One region of the Bacillus sp. T3 genome, then DNA from elsewhere that is predicted to be linked to it. Evidence: predicted binding sites of a transcription regulator. Region 1 holds the regulator's gene; each other region holds the start of a gene.
The links. The regulator Rex, encoded in region 1, represses fermentation and respiration genes when NADH is low (regulators of the CRP and FNR family bind a similar motif). The targets are predictions, from matches to a motif close to TTGTGAAATATTTCACAA.
Positions count from the first base shown of each region.

Region 2: RGF10_RS03375 (cytochrome c3 family protein) is a predicted target of Rex. The motif match lies at 2,538-2,555, and genes of this name have one in related genera.
Region 3: RGF10_RS09585 (nitrate/nitrite transporter) is a predicted target of Rex. The motif match lies at 2,939-2,956, and genes of this name have one in related genera.
Region 4: RGF10_RS05030 (DoxX family membrane protein) is a predicted target of Rex. The motif match lies at 1,709-1,726, and genes of this name have one in related genera.

Region 1 is NZ_CP137761.1:4,548,920-4,553,730, forward strand. Features, by position in the region: gene RGF10_RS23280 (CPBP family intramembrane glutamic endopeptidase) at 312-1,043, shown strand; gene RGF10_RS23285 (YdiK family protein) at 1,040-1,249, shown strand; gene RGF10_RS23290 (redox-sensing transcriptional repressor Rex) at 1,269-1,937, opposite strand; gene moaC (cyclic pyranopterin monophosphate synthase MoaC) at 1,962-2,462, opposite strand; gene RGF10_RS23300 (ABC-F family ATP-binding cassette domain-containing protein) at 2,609-4,540, shown strand.
Region 2 is NZ_CP137761.1:667,433-672,243, reverse strand. Features, by position in the region: gene RGF10_RS03385 (hypothetical protein) at 1-321, opposite strand, end outside; gene RGF10_RS03380 (cytochrome c3 family protein) at 293-967, opposite strand; gene RGF10_RS03375 (cytochrome c3 family protein) at 1,095-2,444, opposite strand; partial or broken gene secA (preprotein translocase subunit SecA) at 2,865-4,811, shown strand, end outside.
Region 3 is NZ_CP137761.1:1,845,299-1,850,109, reverse strand. Features, by position in the region: gene RGF10_RS09595 (TetR/AcrR family transcriptional regulator) at 1-530, shown strand, start outside; partial or broken gene nasC (assimilatory nitrate reductase catalytic subunit NasC) at 679-2,820, opposite strand; gene RGF10_RS09585 (nitrate/nitrite transporter) at 3,053-4,258, shown strand; partial or broken gene nirB (nitrite reductase large subunit NirB) at 4,564-4,811, shown strand, end outside.
Region 4 is NZ_CP137761.1:982,611-987,421, reverse strand. Features, by position in the region: gene flaG (flagellar protein FlaG) at 45-431, opposite strand; gene RGF10_RS05030 (DoxX family membrane protein) at 606-1,601, opposite strand; gene RGF10_RS05025 (flagellin N-terminal helical domain-containing protein) at 2,805-3,641, opposite strand; gene RGF10_RS05020 (carbon storage regulator) at 3,735-4,079, opposite strand; gene fliD (flagellar filament capping protein FliD) at 4,277-4,811, opposite strand, start outside.

The DNA of each region.
Region 1 (4,811 bases):
CCTCAAATAATATGTAAATTATCGATTATTAGCACTCCTCTCATCCGAGTGCTAACACAATTATTATAATAAATAATTGCTCTATTTTTTGCAAGAGTCATGATTAAAAATTTTCACTTTCTTTACAAACCATACTCAACCTTAATAAGTATGCTGCACATTTCCTTTTATATCCTATTTACTCAAAGATAATTCCATATTATTGAAATTACCTAAGACAAATTAGCAAATTAGCTTATTCATTTGTAACGTTCGCTTATTATTTGTACAATGGGATTTAGCCTAGCTTTTTAAAAAGGAGTCCATTTATTTTGAAAAAGGAATATTGGTTTATCTTAATTGCCTATCTCACCATGCAGTTATCGAGTTTTATTGGAATTCCGTTAACCACTTTCATTGGAACCAGATTTGGTCAATCGGTGGACGAAATGAGAACCTTGTCCGTTCCAATCTGGCTCGTTGCCAGCTTCACCATTACTCTAGTCATTATTCTGTGGATTCTCCGTAAAGAGTCAACAACCACAGCTTATCGTGAAAAAGCAAATCCATTCAGCTCGGTAATTTGGGCGATTACAGGTGTTTTTTTAGCATTATTCGCACAAGGAATTGCAGCCCAAATTGAAGCGATGATGGGGATTAAGACAGGCTCTGATAATACCCAACAAATTATTAATATTATCGAAAGCTTCCCTATTGTCATTTTTGTTAGCTCGATTGTCGGACCAATTTTAGAAGAAATCGTGTTTCGAAAAATCATCTTTGGCGCACTCTATCAACGGATGAACTTCTTTCTATCGGCCTTGATCAGTTCGATTATTTTTTCTTTAGCACATATGGAACTTGAACATACATTGCTTTATTCTGCCATGGGCTTTACCTTTGCCTATCTCTATGTCAAGACGAAACGGATTATAGTTCCGATTTTTGCCCATGTTGCGATGAATTCACTTGTCGTTGTTATACAAACCGTCTTTAAAGAAGATATCGATCGAATCATCGAACAATCAGAAAAAATTCAAAGCTTTATCGGAGGATTATTATGAGACTCTCACCTTTGTTTTCCGCTTTTTTCCACATCATCCTTGCTTGTATATTTACGTACTTTGCTATCGATAACGTAAATCAATTCGGATGGGATATTTTTAGCTTCATCCTTGTTCTCCTAGCAACCTTTGATTTTGGTTCAGGCTTAAGGTTGATTGCCCTTCACTTTAAACTTAGGAAAATAATCAAAAAAAATGAGCCATAATTAAGTGGCTCATTTTTCATTATTCTTCATCTACTTCAATATCTTCAATTTTTGGATAATGCTTTAAGAAATATACAAGTGATTGCAGCTCAACCGCTAAATCAATATGATGAACCCGAATAGTAGACGGGACATTAAGTCGAGCTGGTGTAAAGTTTAATATTCCTTTAATCCTCACACTAGTCAGTCTGTCCGTAATTGGTTGCGCCACTGGCGCTGGGATGGTTAAAATCGCCACATGAATCTCTTCTTGCTCAATAATCTTCTCTAACTCATCCATATGGTAAACAGGAACATTCCCTATCTTTGTTCCCACTTTTCCCTCGTCCACATCAAAGGCAATTTCAATCTTTGTATTATTATTTTTTAAAAAATTATAATTTAAAAACGCCGTACCTAAATTCCCAACTCCAATGAGCGCTACCTTTGTCAGTTCATCCTGATCTAACGTTTTCCGGAAAAAGGATAGCAAATAGTTTACATTATAGCCATAGCCCTTCTTCCCTAATGCACCAAAATATGAAAAATCTCGACGAATTGTCGCAGAATCTACTTTTACCGCTTCACTTAGCTCTGCAGATGAAACCCGTTGTTTACCAGATGTATGCAAATTTTTCAAAAAGCGATAATAAAGTGGTAACCGTTTTGCAGTCGCTTGTGGAATTTTTGTTGTATGATCGTTCGACATTTCATCACTCCTCTCTCATTAAGCTTATTTCAATCGCTCTTCTCTAATAAAATCTCCATTTTTGCCGCCAGTTTTCTCAACTAAATACGTTTTTCCAATAACCATGCCTTTATCAATTGCCTTACACATATCATAAACCGTTAACGCACAAACCGATGCAGCTGTTAACGCTTCCATTTCAACACCTGTATTCCCTTTCGTTTTAACCTTTGCGGAAATATGCAATGTATATTCATTGTCTTCCTTTTCTTCTTCCCAGCCAAAGGAAACATCCACTCCATTTAATGGGATTGGATGGCACATCGGAATGATTTCCCACGTTTTTTTGCATGCCATTACTGCCGCAACCTGAGCAACAGCTAGAACATCACCTTTTTTCATTTCATTATTTGTGATTTTTTCATATATATCATTGCTAACTGTTATACTTGAGCAAGCCTCTGCGGTCCTTATTGTTTCTGGTTTGCTGCTCACATCGACCATTTTCGCACGGCCTTCTTCATTAAAATGAGTAAATTCTCCCATTCATTTAACACCTCACTAAAAGAATCATACACTATTTTTTCCAACATGTGTGAATGAACTTGTATCTTTCTTCACAAGCTTCGAGTTATTGATGATATCCTTATAATACGATACACTAACTCTATCGTAATAGAGGTGAATATAAAATGATATTATTACAAGTTAATCAATTGAATAAATACTACGGTGCAGACCTTATTTTATCGAATATTAAACTAGAAGTACAATCACGCGATCGAATCGCTTTAGTTGGTAGAAACGGTGCAGGAAAATCGACCTTGCTTAAAATCATTGCTGGCCATATGTCCCATGACTCTGGTGACATTATGAAGCCCAAGGACGTTACCATTGGCTATTTGGCACAAAATACAGGCCTCGAATCGGAGCTGTCGATTTGGGAAGAGATGCTGACGGTATTTGCAACATTACAAAGTTTAGAGAAAAAACTGCGGCAGTATGAATTACAGATGGCGGATCCAGAAGTATTTAATGTTTCATCCGTCTACGAAAGAGTTTTGAAAGAATATGACACCCTACAGGTTCAATTTAAAGATATGGGTGGCTATCAATACGAAGCCGATATTCGTTCTGTGCTTCACGGCTTGAATTTTCACACGTTTGACTATTCAACCAAAATCTCTAGTTTAAGTGGCGGTCAAAAAACTCGCCTTGCTCTCGGCAAATTGCTATTAACAAAACCTGATATTCTTATTTTGGACGAACCGACCAACCATCTTGATATCGATACATTATCGTGGCTTGAGCAATATTTGCAAAATTACGAAGGCGCCATTTTGATTGTATCCCATGACCGTTATTTTTTAGATAAGGTCGTTAATCAAGTATACGAAATGTCCCGACAGCAAATTTCAAAATTCGTCGGCAATTATAGCTCTTATTTGGACCAAAAAGCTGCAAATTACGAGCGTGAAATGAAAATGTATGAAAAGCAACAAGATGAAATTGCTAAATTAGAGGATTTTGTTGCCCGAAATCTAGCACGTGCATCTACCACTAAGCGAGCTCAAAGTCGTCGCAAACAATTAGATCGGATGCAAGTCATGTCAAGACCACTAGGCAACGAAAAATCTGCAACGTTTTCCTTTGATATTGAAAAACAAAGTGGAAATGAAGTCCTTAATGTTTACTCCATAGCAGTGGGCTATGGTGATGAAAAAGTGAGTGAGAATATCTCACTGCGTATGACTCGTGGAGAAAGTATTGCCCTTGTTGGACCAAATGGCATCGGTAAATCAACCTTGCTTAAAACCATTGTTGACAAACTTAAACCGCTTGCGGGTCATTTTCAATTCGGTACGAATGTGACAATTGGCTATTATGATCAGGAACAAGCCGAATTAACATCGAACAAACGTGTTTTAAATGAACTATGGGATGAATATCCTTTAAAAAGTGAAAAAGAGGTCCGTACGGTTTTAGGGAATTTCTTATTCTCTGGTGATGATGTTCTTAAAATCGTCTCAACCTTAAGCGGTGGAGAAAAGGCCAGGTTAGCGCTTGCCAAATTAATGATGCAAAAAGCCAATTTATTAATTTTGGACGAGCCTACCAACCATTTAGACTTAGATAGTAAAGAAGTTTTGGAAAATGCATTAATTGATTACCCTGGTACGATTTTATTTGTTTCCCATGATCGTTATTTTATTAATCGGATTGTTACAAAAGTACTGGAACTAAGCAAAAATGGCGCAGTCGAGTATTTAGGTGATTATGACTATTACGTCGAAAAGAAACTTGAACAAGAAGAGCTTAAAGCTCTTGAGGCTTCATCCTCTGCTGAGAAGACTACTGGAATCACAGCAGATGCTCCATCTAAAAATAGTTATCAACAAGATAAGGAAGCAAAAAAGCTTGAAAGACAACGAAAGCGCAGAATTGAGGAAATTGAAAAGAGAATTGAGGCTCTAGAAGCTCAAATTTCAACGAATGAACAACTCCTCTGTGATCCTGAGGTTTATCAAAATCATGAAAAAGTGCTTGAGTTAAACACACAGAATGAAGAATCCCGTTCTGAACTTGAAAATCTTCTTGAGGAATGGGCAGAATTGGCAGAGTAATAAACATCGTTGTAACTACAGGTAGGTGACCTCTTTGAATTAGTCACCTACCTGTAGTCTTTTTATTTTTCGACATTATTCACACCCTTTTAAAGGGTTATAAATAAATTATTAACATTTTTATTCACATTATAAATATTATTTTTGCAACATCCACAGGAGTTTTCCACATTATCCACATCTTATATCCGTTTTATCCACAATATCCACATATAAAGAATGTTTTATCCACAAAAAAACTCCCCTTTCTTAAAAAAGGAGAGTTCTACGA
Region 2 (4,811 bases), 720 kb from region 1:
AACTACATAGGCACGTGAAATATTTGCAATTAAAATATTTGATGGAAACACTGCGTCTGCATCATTTGCCTTAGCTGCAATAAAGCCATTTCCAAGAATGACCCCTTCTTTTAGCAAATCGGCATGGAGCAATTGAGGGGAATCAGCGGATTCATAGAATGCGGTCCAATATAATTTACCTAACTTTAGATCCCAGTCAAATCCAGTTAACCAAGGATCTTTTTCAGCAACATAGGTTGTGCCATTCTTCCTATAAAGTTGAATAACTACATCTCCTTTGTTTAATCCCGTCTTAACATACTCCAGGTCCCACAGAAGCATTGGGATAGGATATAGAGGGATCGCTCATTAAGGTAGTTTTTAATAAAATGTAACTGGCTGTAGCACCCGTAAAAGTTTTTACTACCGGGACCCCAACCAATCTTTTCCCACCCTTATCAGCGGTTACATTCCCCATATTATTTGGATTATTTATTAATAAACGGTCAGAGTAGGACCCGTGGGGATTATGACAGCTGCCACATGAAAAATTAGCGGTCCAGTTATCTTCTTCACTTTTGCGGTTTCCGCCTGGAGCCGCTTCATTTTTAAGAGCTGAGTTTACATTGTGAATCGACATATTCCCAGAATAAGAGCCACCGAAACTACCAGAAGAATCATTTCCAGTAAACACATTATAGATTCCTAAGGAACCGTCATGACAGGCCGTACAGGTTGAATATACCCCATTATGGTAGAAATAGTTGCTAGAAACCGTTGTAAGAGGTTCATGGCAGCTTCTACACGAGTTGGTGTTGTTTTGAAATTCAATGTGAACGCGGTCTGAAAAATCCTGTCCATTGACTTGTGAGGTGGTCTCAGTTCGATTAACGGTTTCTAGGATGGTAGGCGACATCACTTTGGCAACAATTATCAGCATCAACACTAAAACAATAATTACGCTTAATGGAAATTTTAATTTTTTCATTTCCAAAAGCCCCCCTTCTCAAACTCCTTGTTCGTTCAGGAGATTTTGAGATGACAAAAAGGGGCACAACTCTGAATCTCTAGTTGTGCCCCTTAGTTAAAGCAGTTTGGATATTATGAATTATATTTTAAAGTTTTTCACCCTTAAACCCAGTACGGTGACAGAATTGACAGTAAACGTCAGTTGGCGCTTTAATTCCTGTCGCATTTTCATCCGGCTTTTCTCGATCATGACAAACATAGCAGTTTGCCTTTTCTTCGTTTGTTTGTGCCTTTGGTGCGTGGGCGGTTAACCAAGTGTCACTATCGAGATGTCCTGGAGGACGGTTGGCGTGACACGTACTACAGAAATGATTCTGGCGGGATTGATCTTTAACCTGAATCATATTTGCAGTATATTTTTCTTTGTCAGAACTAGTATTTAATAATTCATCAATATTTTGTTTTCCGAAATGCTTAATCCATTTTTCATCTTGATGACAATTCATACATTTATCAAGTTCTTGGAAGGCGTAGCCACCATGATTTTGATTCCATTCAGCAATATCATGGTTTTGTGGTGTATTAATTTCTTGGTGACAGGTGAAACATTCCATTGAGAGTTTTACATCTGTCTTTTGCTTCCCGATAGCTTGAAGAATAATATCCTGTGTAGCCTCTTTGCTCTTTTGCTCTTCCTCTGCTGCGCTTAGTTTCGCAGCCTCTGCTTCATTACCCTTTGTCTTATCACTGTGTCCCTCAGCGTGAGGATTTTCAGGCACTCGGTAAGAATAATCCTTCCATGGTTTTTTACCCTGATTCACTTGGTCGTGGCAATCAATACAAGAACCCATATTCGGCCTCATATATTTTTGGTCCATTAGTTTATCAGAGTTTTCCATCGTCCAAGCGTCATACGATTCAGAACCATTAATTCCACGTTCAACAACCTTTGCATGCGCCACCCCACTGTGACATACAACGCAAGGGATTCCTTCTTTGATATGTCCTTCATGGTTGACGATAAGATCTCCAGTTGCCGTTACTAAGCGGTTCTTTGAATGGCACTGTTCGCAGTTTTCATCCAATACAGCCACGGTTTGGACAATCGGATCTGGCACACCGGTAATATGATAATATACCTCTTTTAAAGAACCAATCTTATGTAAGACCATTTCAACATTCCCTGGTGCAATATGACACTGGACACATGTCACTTGATTGTGAGCACTTTTTTCAAAGGTAACATGTTCCGGCGCCATTTCATGACACGCCTTACAGAAGCTTGGACTATTGGTAAATGCGATTGCTCCACCAACAAAGGTTAATCCGAAAATGACAATAAATAATGAAACAAATAATAACTTCCAGCGATTCACTGGATTTTTCCAATCAATACTTCTAAATTTCCGCCAAAGCCTACGGATTAAGCCTGGTTTTTTCTTACCTTCAGGATTTTCTTCTGGAGGACCCTTCTTCTCTCTTTTCCAAAAAGCCATGATCATCACCTCTCTATAAATCTAGAAACGGTAAAATTATCTCTCTATAACAATAGTATCTTACAAGATATGGGTTAATTACCAATGTATATTTTGTGAAAAGATGCTCAATTCAGATAATTATACTTTTAACATTTTAAAAACGATATTAACCTAGATAAAGGTAAAAAAGTAGTTTGGTTCCATTATTTGAATTTTACTGGTGAGTTAAATTGTGAATAGAATTCGACTCTTATCCTTATATATTTATTTCTTCATATAATCTTTACATAGCAATTGCTCAGCAAAGTTGTCACCCTATATCGGAAGTGATAATATTAGTAAGAAATTACTCGATTTATTTTAAAAGGATTCTACTTAAGCTTTGGCGAATCCTACCATCAATAACGGTTTTCCAATCGAATAAAGGAGCGTTAATGAATGCTTGGAATTTTAAATAAAGTGTTTGATCAAAATAAGCGCGACTTAAAACGCTTAACGAAAAAAGCGGAACAAATTGATGCACTTGCGAGTCAAACAGAAAAACTATCTGACGACGAGCTTCGCGCAAAAACAGCAGAGTTCCAGGAGCGTTACCAAAAAGGTGAAACTGTTGATGATCTTCTAGTAGAAGCGTTTGCAGTTGTCCGTGAGGCGGCTCGTCGCGTTTTAGGTCTATATCCATACCCAGTTCAATTAATGGGGGGTGTTGCTCTTCATGAGGGGAATATTTCCGAAATGAAAACAGGTGAAGGGAAAACGTTAACCGCTACGATGCCTGTATATTTAAATGCGGTCACTGGAAAAGGTGTTCATGTCGTAACCGTCAATGAATATTTAGCTAGTCGTGACGCAACTGAAATGGGGCAGCTATACGAATTCCTTGGACTAACTGTCGGCTTAAACCTCAACGGAATGTCAAAGGAAGAAAAGCAAGCAGCCTATGCAGCAGACATCACATATGGAACAAACAATGAGTATGGCTTTGATTACCTACGGGATAACATGGTCCTTTATAATAACCAAAAGGTTCAACGGCCGCTTCACTATGCCGTCATTGACGAGGTTGACTCCATCCTAATTGATGAAGCTCGGACACCGCTTATCATTTCCAGGTTCAGCACAAAAGTCAACGGCATTATATATTCAAGCTAATGCTTTCGTCCGTACATTGAAAAAAGAAGCAGACTATACGTACGATGAGAAAACAAAAGGCGTCATGCTGACAGAGGAAGGAATCACCAAGGCTGAAAAAGCATTTGGAATTGATAACCTGTTCGACTACTCACATGTTACGCTGAATCATCATATAAATCAGGCTCTAAAAGCGAATGTCAGCATGCATCTTGATGTGGACTATGTTGTCCAAGAAGGCGAAATCATCATTGTCGACCAGTTCACCGGCCGTCTTATGAAAGGGCGCCGTTACAGTGAAGGCCTGCATCAAGCCATCGAGGCAAAAGAAGGTCTTGAGATTCAAAATGAAAGCATGACTCTCGCAACCATTACATTCCAGAACTATTTCCGGATGTATGAGAAGCTGGCGGGGATGACTGGTACAGCAAAAACGGAGGAAGAGGAATTCCGCAATATTTATAATATGAATGTTGTTGCGATTCCAACTAACCAGCCAATTATCCGTGATGACCGTCCCGATTTAATTTTTGCGTCTATGACTGGTAAGTTCAATGCGGTGGTTGAAGATATTGCCGACCGCCATAAAAAAGGGCAGCCAGTCCTTGTCGGTACGGTTGCAATTGAAACATCTGAGCTTATTTCCAGTCTGTTAATCAAAAAAGGTGTACGCCACAACGTCCTGAATGCGAAAAACCATGGCCGAGAAGCTGAAATTATTATGGAAGCCGGCCAAAAAGGTGCCGTTACGATTGCGACCAACATGGCGGGTCGTGGTACAGACATTAAGCTTGGCGAAGGCGTTATTGAACTTGGTGGTCTTGCGGTTGTTGGTACTGAACGACACGAGTCACGCCGGATTGATAATCAGCTCCGCGGACGTTCTGGACGTCAAGGAGACCCAGGGGTAACTCAATTCTACCTTTCTATGGAAGACGAACTGATGCGCCGCTTTGGTTCTGATAATATGAAAGCCATGATGCAAAAGATGGGCATGGATGATTCACAGCCAATCCAAAGCAAAATGGTATCCAAAGCAGTTGAATCTGCCCAAAAACGTGTTGAAGGCAACAACTTTGACGCCCGTAAACAGCTTTTACAATACGACGATGTATTGCGTCAGCAGCGCGAAATCATTTACAAGCAGCGTAATGATGTCCTTGATTCAGAAAACCTGCGCGACATCGTTCAAAATATGATCATTGCCTCGATTGCTCGTAACGTGGATGCTCATACTCCACCAACAGAAGATGA
Region 3 (4,811 bases), 1.9 Mb from region 1:
ATGATCTTACCATTGATGAATTGTGTGCGAACATCAATACGACGAAAGTGACTTTTTTTAAATACTTTAAGTACAAGGAACAGGTTTTAGATTACTTTGTATGTAAGTGGCTTTATGACAGAAGCTTCAATATCCACTGCAAAAAGTATAAAGGTGCAGATGGATTGTATCAGATATTTCAATCCATCTGTGAAGATCCTGTTATTGGTAAAAAAATCATGGTTTCACTCATCCATTATTACAGTAAACTTACCGAGAAACCAGTCGCTATTGAACTATCACCTTATGAATATTACTTGTTTAATAAAGAAGCATTTGATCAAAAAGTAAAGCCACTCAACTTGCAGCAGGTTTTTACCTACTGTCTTTCAGATATAACTTCTATTCATCCTTCTCGATATAATGAAGTAGTCTATCAATTAATCGCGTTAATGTATGGAGTTCCAATTCAAACACATATTATGGAACTTAATGATATGTATCCTTTTTACGAAATAGGTATCAAAAGTATTTTAGGCGAAATTTCTTAAATAATGCACCTATTCATAGTTGAAATCACTATAGTTAAAGATGGCTTATCAACAAATCAAAAAAGTTAAAGACCCATGACAATTTTGCCATGGGTTTCTATGCTGGTGGTGAAAACTTTATTCCTCCCAATATTTAACTTCAAACCAACTAAAAGTCTGCAACAGCACTGACTTTAACAGCACTTACTTTAAATCCCGGCATTTTGCATGTAGGGTCTAATTCTTTTGACACGAGGCGATTGACATTTTGGGTACCGTCCCAATGAAACGGGACAAAAACCGTGTCTTGGCGAATCGCTGCCGACCATTTGCTTCTGACTACAATGCTTCCTCGTCTAGATTCAATCTTCACTAAAGAATGGTCTTGAATTTCGTATTTCAGTGCTGTTGTTGGGTGAATTTCCATAAATGATTCGTTATTTCTTGCTGTTAATGACGGACTTTTTCTTGTTTGTACACCTGTTAAATAATGGGACATAACCCTACCTGTCGTCAAATAGAGCGGAAACTCTTCATCCGGTTGTTCTTTCGGAACAACTGGGTTATTCGGTACAGCAATCATAGACGCCTTCCCATCAGGATGCGCAAAGGATGTTTCAAATAATCGTTTTGTCCCTTTATGGTCAATATCAGGGCACGGCCACAAGATGCCGCCCTCATTCCTTAAGCGGTCATAAGTAATTCCGTAGTAGTCAGCCACTCCACCGCGGCTCGCTTCCCTTAATTCTTCAAAAATCTCTTCCGCAGAAGAAAAGGAAAAATACTTCTCTTTTCCAAGAACACCGGCAATGTCACAAATAATTTGCCAGTCATGCTTTGCCTCGCCCGGACTCGGATAGCTTGCTTCCCGCAGCGTTACTCGCCCTTCCAGATTGGTCATCGTCCCCTCATCTTCTAAATAAGATGTAGTCGGTAAAATAAGATTTGCTAGTTTTGCAGTTTCAGAAACAAATAAATCAACTGCAACAAAAAACTTCAATTTTTTCAATGCCTCCTTGACGAAATTCGCATTCGGATTTGAAACGACGGGATTAGAACACATTAACAGCATCCCAGTAATCTCGCCTTCATGAACTTTCTCCATAATTTCGTATGCTGATACTCCTTTTCCCGGCAGCTCGTCTTCGCTGATTCCCCACAACCGGCAATATACTCCCGATGTTCTTTGTTTTCAATCGAGCGATAGCCTGGAAGCTGATCTGCCTTTTGGCCGTGCTCGCGAGCTCCCTGGCCATTCCCCTGACCAGTGATTGCTCCATAACCTGAGTAAGGTTTCCCGATTTTACCTGTAGCAATAAGAATATTCAGAAAATTCCGCACAGCTGCTGATCCATCAGTTTGTTGTTCCACTCCCCTGGCTGTAAAAATCATACCCGGTTTCCTCACGGCCGAACACCGTGGCCGCTTTGCGAATCTGCTCGACTGGAATACTGGTTACTCGAGCGATTTCTTCTAAGTTCAATGTATCCACATGCTCCTTCACTTCCTCAAAGCCATTCGCTCTTTCTTCAATAAAAGCTTCATCGATTAAGTTTTCTTCAATCATGACTTTTAACAGTCCATTTGCTAAAGCCGCATCCGTTCCAGGTTTTACTTTTAAGTGTAAATCCGCGATTTTCGTCGTAGCCGTTTCCCAGGGGTCAATGGCGATAATATACGCCCCATTTTTCTTCGCTTTCTTAAAATATGGCATAATGGTAGGCTGGCATTCAGCAATGTTCGTCCCAGCTAAAATAATACACCGTGTAAGTGGAATTTCTGTTAAGGAGTTCGTCATTCCCAGGTCCATCCCGAATGTTTGGATTGCTGCTGAGGCAGCTGCAGACATACATAAACGCCCGTTATAATCTATGTTTTTTGTTTTTAAAGCCACGCGTGCAAATTTGCCTAGTAAATACGCCTCTTCGTTCGTAATCGAGGCACTTCCGTAAACTGCCAATGCATTCATACCATCCTTAGATTGAATATTGCTGAAATTCTCTTTTATATGATTCAATGCTTCTTCCCAGGAAATACGAACAAATTCACCATTCACCTTCAATAACGGATACTTGATTCTTTCACCATGCAAAGCATGCTGATGTGCGTTCAACCCCTTAATACATAAACGCCCCTCGGAAGTTGGATTGTCCTTCCCAATTATCTTGTATTTATTCCTTGAGACAATCGATTGTTCAACCAATTCCATCTTACATTGCATACTACAATATGGACATTGCGTATCATACGCTTTTTCCGACTGAACTTCCTGCTGTTTTTTCCGAAAGTAATTTAATAACAACTCAGTCAATATATCTCATCCCTTCCGCTCGTTGATAGTGAGTAATGATTGCTATACCGTGGATACGAATTATTATCCCATAAACTTCACCTAATAAAATTATTTACGTCAGATTTTCTTACACCATTTGTGACAAAACTCACAACAACAGACTATCCTTTAACCAAGCACAGAAACAAATCTTTACACTTGCGCAATTCCTAACAAGCAAAAAATTATTTGTTAAAAAGGAGAGAAAATGATGAAAATATCCGATCTTAAAAAAAGCGGTCATGCACCGTCTCTATTCGCCTCGTTTTTATACTTTGATGTCAGCTTTATGATTTGGGTTTTATTAGGAGCTCTAGGTGTCTATATTACCAAAGATTTCGGCCTGTCACCCGCAGAAAAAGGCTTGATTGTTGCCGTTCCTATTCTTGGCGGCTCATTCTTCCGTCTTATCCTCGGCGTCTTAACTGACCGAATCGGGCCTCGAAAAACAGCCATTGGCGGGATGATTGTCACGATGCTTCCACTTGCATGGGGATGGTTATTCGGACAGACACTTACAGAGCTTTACTTCATTGCAATTTTACTTGGTGTAGCAGGTGCAAGTTTTGCTGCAGCATTGCCGATGGCGAGCCGCTGGTATCCACCGCATTTACAAGGATTAGCAATGGGAATTGCAGGTGCAGGTAATAGTGGAACATTATTTGCAACTTTATTTGGACCGCGTCTTGCAGAGCATGTCAGCTGGCATGGCGTGATGGGATTAGCTCTTATTCCACTTTTAATTGTTTTTACTATTTATGTACTTATTGCGAAAGATGCCCCTTCACAGCCTGCAGCAAAACCGATCATCGAATATTTTAAGGTCTTTAAACTAAAAGATACATGGTACTTCTGTTTACTTTATGGTGTCACTTTCGGTGGTTTTGTTGGTTTAGCCAGCTTTTTAAGTATCTTTTTTGTTGATCAATATGATTTATCAAAAGTAAGAGCAGGAGATTTCGTAACTCTGTGCGTGGCAGCAGGAAGCTTTTTCCGTCCTGTAGGCGGATTCATCGCCGATAAAATCGGCGGCGTTCGACTACTCACCTTTTTGTTTATTGGTGTTGCACTCAGTATGTTTGGTGTAAGCCAACTTCCATCTATAACGATGGTAACAGCCTTATTATTCATCGGAATGATGTGCCTTGGGATGGGAAATGGAGCAGTTTTCCAATTAGTACCACAGAGATTCCAAAATGAAATTGGAATGATTACCGGAATTGTAGGAGCGGCCGGTGGTGTCGGTGGATTTTTCGTACCAAATATACTTGGAACACTTAAACAAGTGACCGGAAGCTACGCTACAGGGTTTATGGTTTATGCAGGAATTGGTTTGGCAGCACTTTTCGTCTTGATGATTGCCCAAATTTCTTGGCGGAAAGCTTGGTCGTCAAAGGAAGCAACTGTAAAAATTTAATCTATTTTGGATCCAAATAAAGAAATGGTCTTTCACTTCACTTGTAATTCAACGAAGATGAAAGGCCGTTTTCTTAAATCTTCTCCCCCTACTTACCACTTGCTTACTCATTTCTCGAACCTTAAAAACCAATTAAAAAACATCTCAAAAATAGGTGTAGCGAAAGAAATCATTTTTGAGGATATTACATTCTGAGAAAAGTTTGTGAGGTATTCTTACATAACAAGTCACGTATTCAACAAACCATGTTATAGTTTAGTGAGTTTACTTTACTTAAACAACGTGCCAATAGGAGGAATCGCCGAATGGAAAAAAAGAAGTTGATACTCGTAGGGAATGGAATGGCTGGTGTTAGAGCCATTGAAGAAATATTGAATATTTCTAAGGAAAAATTCGAGATTACGATTTTCGGAAGCGAGCCACATCCGAATTATAATAGAATTTTATTATCCAAGGTGTTGCAAGGCGACACAAAAGTCGTGGATATCACACTAAATGATTGGAATTGGTACAAAGAAAACAATATTCAATTGTATACAGGGGAAACAGTAAT
Region 4 (4,811 bases), 1.0 Mb from region 1:
CATTTTTGTATTTTAAATACGAAGCAAACCGTTTTGATGGGTTACTAAATCTTTTGGTCGACTATAAGGCCAATATAGTCAGCCATTGCTGCATACATATCCATTAGCTTCTTGGAAGGAATCTCTTTGATCACTTCATTTGTTTTGTCATCAACTACCGTTACATAATATTCTTTTAGTTTTTCATGAAACTCAAATTTCAAGTGTGAATTAGACGCTTTTAAAAACTCGTTTAAACCGTTAATAACCTTCTCAGTTTGTTCGCGAGAATGTTGTTGTTGCTGAGATTGCTCCCCATTTTTTTCTGGTGTTGTTTCTTTAGTCCTTTGAACTGCTTCAACCATTTCAACGGTTTTAGCTTGATAATCTGTCGTAAAATACGAAGTTAAACCCGGCGCGATATTATTTGTGATGGACATCCTATCTGACATGGTTCATCTCCTCCTATGGGCATTTCTCTATAAGATGTATCGGATATTTTCAAGAAAAGTTTATGGGAGAAAACTGAAAATTTCAAGAAATGAGGATGTATTATGTAGATCAATCGTTAAAAAACCCCACTTTGACTTTCTAGAAAAGAGTGAAGTTTAAGTGGGGATACTTTGTTAGGCAAATCGATAATAAATCAACACAAATGTTGCTAAGACAAAAATAAAATTCAAGAAAACAAAAATGAATTGGTCAATTAATGTTTTGTGCATTTTTATTGGTGGATGATAGAATGAAACACCCTCAATAATAAAGATTATTAAGATGATATGCACCATGAAATGACCAATGATTTCCTTCATCCCGAACAACATCGTCGTCATCACAAAGATGACAGTAACGACAAAGGCTAGTACCCTGTTTAAAATACCCACAACCAGCAGATAGCCAACGACAAATTCAATGAACGCTGCCAACACGATAAAAACAGCTGGTTCAAAGCCAAAGGTCGGAACATGATGATTGGCAACAATATCAAGCGACATGCTTGGATACACCCATTTTTCAACAGCTACCCAACAGAGCGACAAGCCTGTACCAAGATAGAGAAACGGAAAGCCAATGTTCTCATACTTCGTTTTGCCAACTAGCAGTACGCCAATAATCGCTAGATAAAAACCATAGTCGAGCATGTAAAAAACGCCGTGCTGGATCGTGATATAAATAAATAACCCTAGCAGCACAACAGATCCGAGCTTAGTCGATAGATGATGAGGAACGAGCAATAACCCTATCGCCACCCAGGTAAAGATAATGGCTAATACATGGTTAATTTCCAATTCGGGAGCAAATAGACTGCCATTGATCACTTGAAGAATTAAAGCTACCGCTGTCCCGTACTTTAAAATCCATCTAGAATATATTCTCAAGCTTGAAAGCTTCTGATCCCATTTTTTAACTAGCTCAAATTTTTCAAGCTTCGGAATGAAGAGCGGAAGAATCGCCAAGATAACAGCCGCCAACATAGCGATTGACATAAATAATGGGGACAGGATGTGTTCAACCGATTCTTTTTTGGGTGTCATTTCTGTGAACCATTTCACATGAGCGTCTGTAAATAATGGAGTGATGATGAGTCCAATACATACTGCTACTATAAATAATTTTTTCATTGAAGCTTCCTCCTGAATGTTAAAAACAACACGAACATAGTAGTAATATACATTATCTCCAAATCGTTTGAAGCTTATAATATTGAACGTTTTGTGACACAGAGTAATTGAAAGAAAATTCACAAGTTTCGTTTTGTCTATATGGTTAACATCAAATGTATGTACGACTACCCATATATATAACAAAAGACCCTAGATAGCTAGAGTCCCTTTAAAAGATCTTAATTATTGAAGATGTGTACAATTTAATTACGAATTAATATTGAAACATATGTTAGATTCATCAAATCATTATCTTTTAATAATTTCATAGTTTTTTCAAAATATGTTCCATTGTGCTCGAATGTTTTTGAAAGAGATTGGATTAATTTAATGACTAAGTCTGTAGTTAACCCTTTATGATGACCTGCCATACCTACCAAATGCAACTTAATTAAAGCATAATGTAAAACCATTTTAGAAATGCTCTCAAATGGAGAGGTACAATCAACAGGCATACAATTTTTAAAGACATAATTGACTAAGTAATTTTCTAATATATATTCATGTTGTGTCATAAACGGAATATAGTATTGATTGTAAGATAACTTGTATGTCTATATCTTTTAGATATTGCCCCAAAATATGAGGGATATCATTAAGTTTATGGTTATTCTTACAGTCTTCTAATTCATTTAAGAGCATCGCTAAAATTAATAAACGTTCATCTAAAGTATAATTTCTATTTTGTAAAATCAGAATCATCATGTATCTATATTAATCCATGCAATCTTTCCAATGGGCTATCTCATCTTTATTGGCATTGATTATATTTGTAAACTGTCTAATGGATAGTTTTTCTTTACCTCGTTCAAACTCAATCCCATTTTTGTTAAGTAAAATTAATTTGGCTGCTATCCTTCCTCAGTCTTTCCTTCATCTCCGGATTTTTAATTTTTTTATATTTTCTTAGTGTTCCCTCATCAATGTCTATTCTCCATCCCGAGCAGCAAGTATCTTCACATGCTGACCCACTACAGGTAAATTTTTTTAGATATGTTGGAATTAGAGTGTCAAATAGAGTATTTGTCATATTTACCTTACTCCTCATTAAAAAGTGTATTCTTCTCAAAGAGCAAACTATTCGCTTTCTCTCTGAAAAGAGTAAACTATCTTAATGGAAATGAAAAAGGAATGGAAATTCCATTCCTTTTTATAACCTTATTAACGAAGTAATTGAAGTACGCCTTGTGGTTGTTGGTTTGCTTGAGCCAACATTGCTTGTGCAGCTTGAGAAAGAATAGAATTCTTAGTTTGGTTCATCATTTCTTTCGCCATATCTACGTCACGGATACGAGATTCTGCTCCAGTTAGATTTTCTGAAGCATTGTCTAAATTACTGATAGTATGTTCAAGGCGATTTTGTGTAGCACCAAGGTAGCTTCTGCCTGAAGAAACTGATGCAATTTGAGTATCAAGTGATGTTAATGCAAGATCAGCATTAGCTTGAGTATCTACCTTTGCTAATCCAAGAGCAGTATTAACAGCAGTTAAATCAACTCCAGCAGTGTCTAATTTTAAGTCCATACTTTGTGTTGCGTTAGCACCTACTTGGATTTTTAGAACACCCGTAGCACCATTAGCTGATTTATCCAACAATCTCATGCCGTTGAACTCAGTTTGGTCTGTAATTCTTTTTACTTCAGCTGTTAACTGAGAGAATTCATCACCTAAAGCAGTTCTATCTGCCGCAACGTTAGTATCAGAGGCTGATTGTACAGCTAGTTCTCTTTGTCTTTGCAGAATTGAATGTACCTCATTCAATGCTCCTTCAGCTGTTTGAATTACAGATATGCCATCTTGTGCGTTCTTTGATGCCATATCTAAACCACGGATTTGCCCACGCATTTTTTCAGAAATTGCTAGACCCGCCGCATCATCCCCTGCTCTATTGATACGAAGTCCTGAAGCTAATTTCTCCATTGATTTTGATTGTGCATTTGATGCACTTGCTAACTGACGGTGTGTGTTTAGTGCTGCAATATTGTGGTTAATACGCATTATAAAATCCTCCTAATTTCTTTTTATTATGTAGGGAGTGTTCCCTTTTATAACAAACCCTATGGGTCTATTAACAAAAATGAAAAAACTAAACTAAATAATCATTACCTCTTCACTCTCTGAAAGGTAGTTTGTTTGACACAGCTCTTCCCGAAATATGCCTATTTCTTTCGGTGCTTCGATTGCGAATCTTATTAATCCAGATACAGTTTGCATGATTGTAACTTTGATCTTATCCTCGATTAGAATAGTGTAAATAATTTTTCTCACCTGTTTGCCAACACATTTATTACTTGGGTGTTGCTTCACCTTGGTGATTCGCAAATTCTTTGGCGCTTTAATCGCTACTCGAGGCTGGAGCCCTGCTTGTAGAACGGTGATTTTGATTGAATTTCCAATAATGACGGATTGTCCAATTTCTCTGCCTACAATCAGCATTTTTCTCCCTCCAGAAGTTCATTTGCTGTACATTACTTTTATCGGAGGATCAAAAGAAATGTTTAGCTTTTTTGATAAAAATCACCAAAATAACTCAAAAAACTTTTTTGTATTATTTTTATCGGAGTCTAATGTAAATAGTTTAGTTGAAGGCAGCAAAAAAAAGCCATTCCAGTGGAATGACTTAAATATTTATATTAACCTATTTGCTGTGAAAGCCATGAGCTTTGAGAATTCATCTTGGATAAAGCACTTTCCATAGCACTAAATTGCTTCCAAAGTCTTGCTTCATAGGCGTCTATTTTATCTTGCTCCCGGCTGATGTTCGATTCTAATGACTTAATTTGTTTCGCCATGAAGCTTTGAGTGTCCACCGTTAAATTTGGATAGCCAGCAAGTTTACCTAGCTGTGTGATTCCCACATTAATACGATCATAAACTCTCCAGCCAAACCCACTTTTATCGTGCATATTTTGATCAGTCACAGTGGTTGAAGTACTTGTAGTTCCTGTTTCTTTAGCTGTAAACAATTTTTTTACATCTTCTAAATTTGTTTCTAAAACACTCTTAAGCTTTGTCTCATCTAAAACAATTTTCCCATTATCATTATAATTAGACGAGAAATTCAGGCCGATATCCTTTAAAGAGTCATAATCCACTGATACTCCTGCGTTTTTTATTGTAGCTGAAAGACTATTTCGCATTTCATATAAAAAACTTTGTATCGTTGAA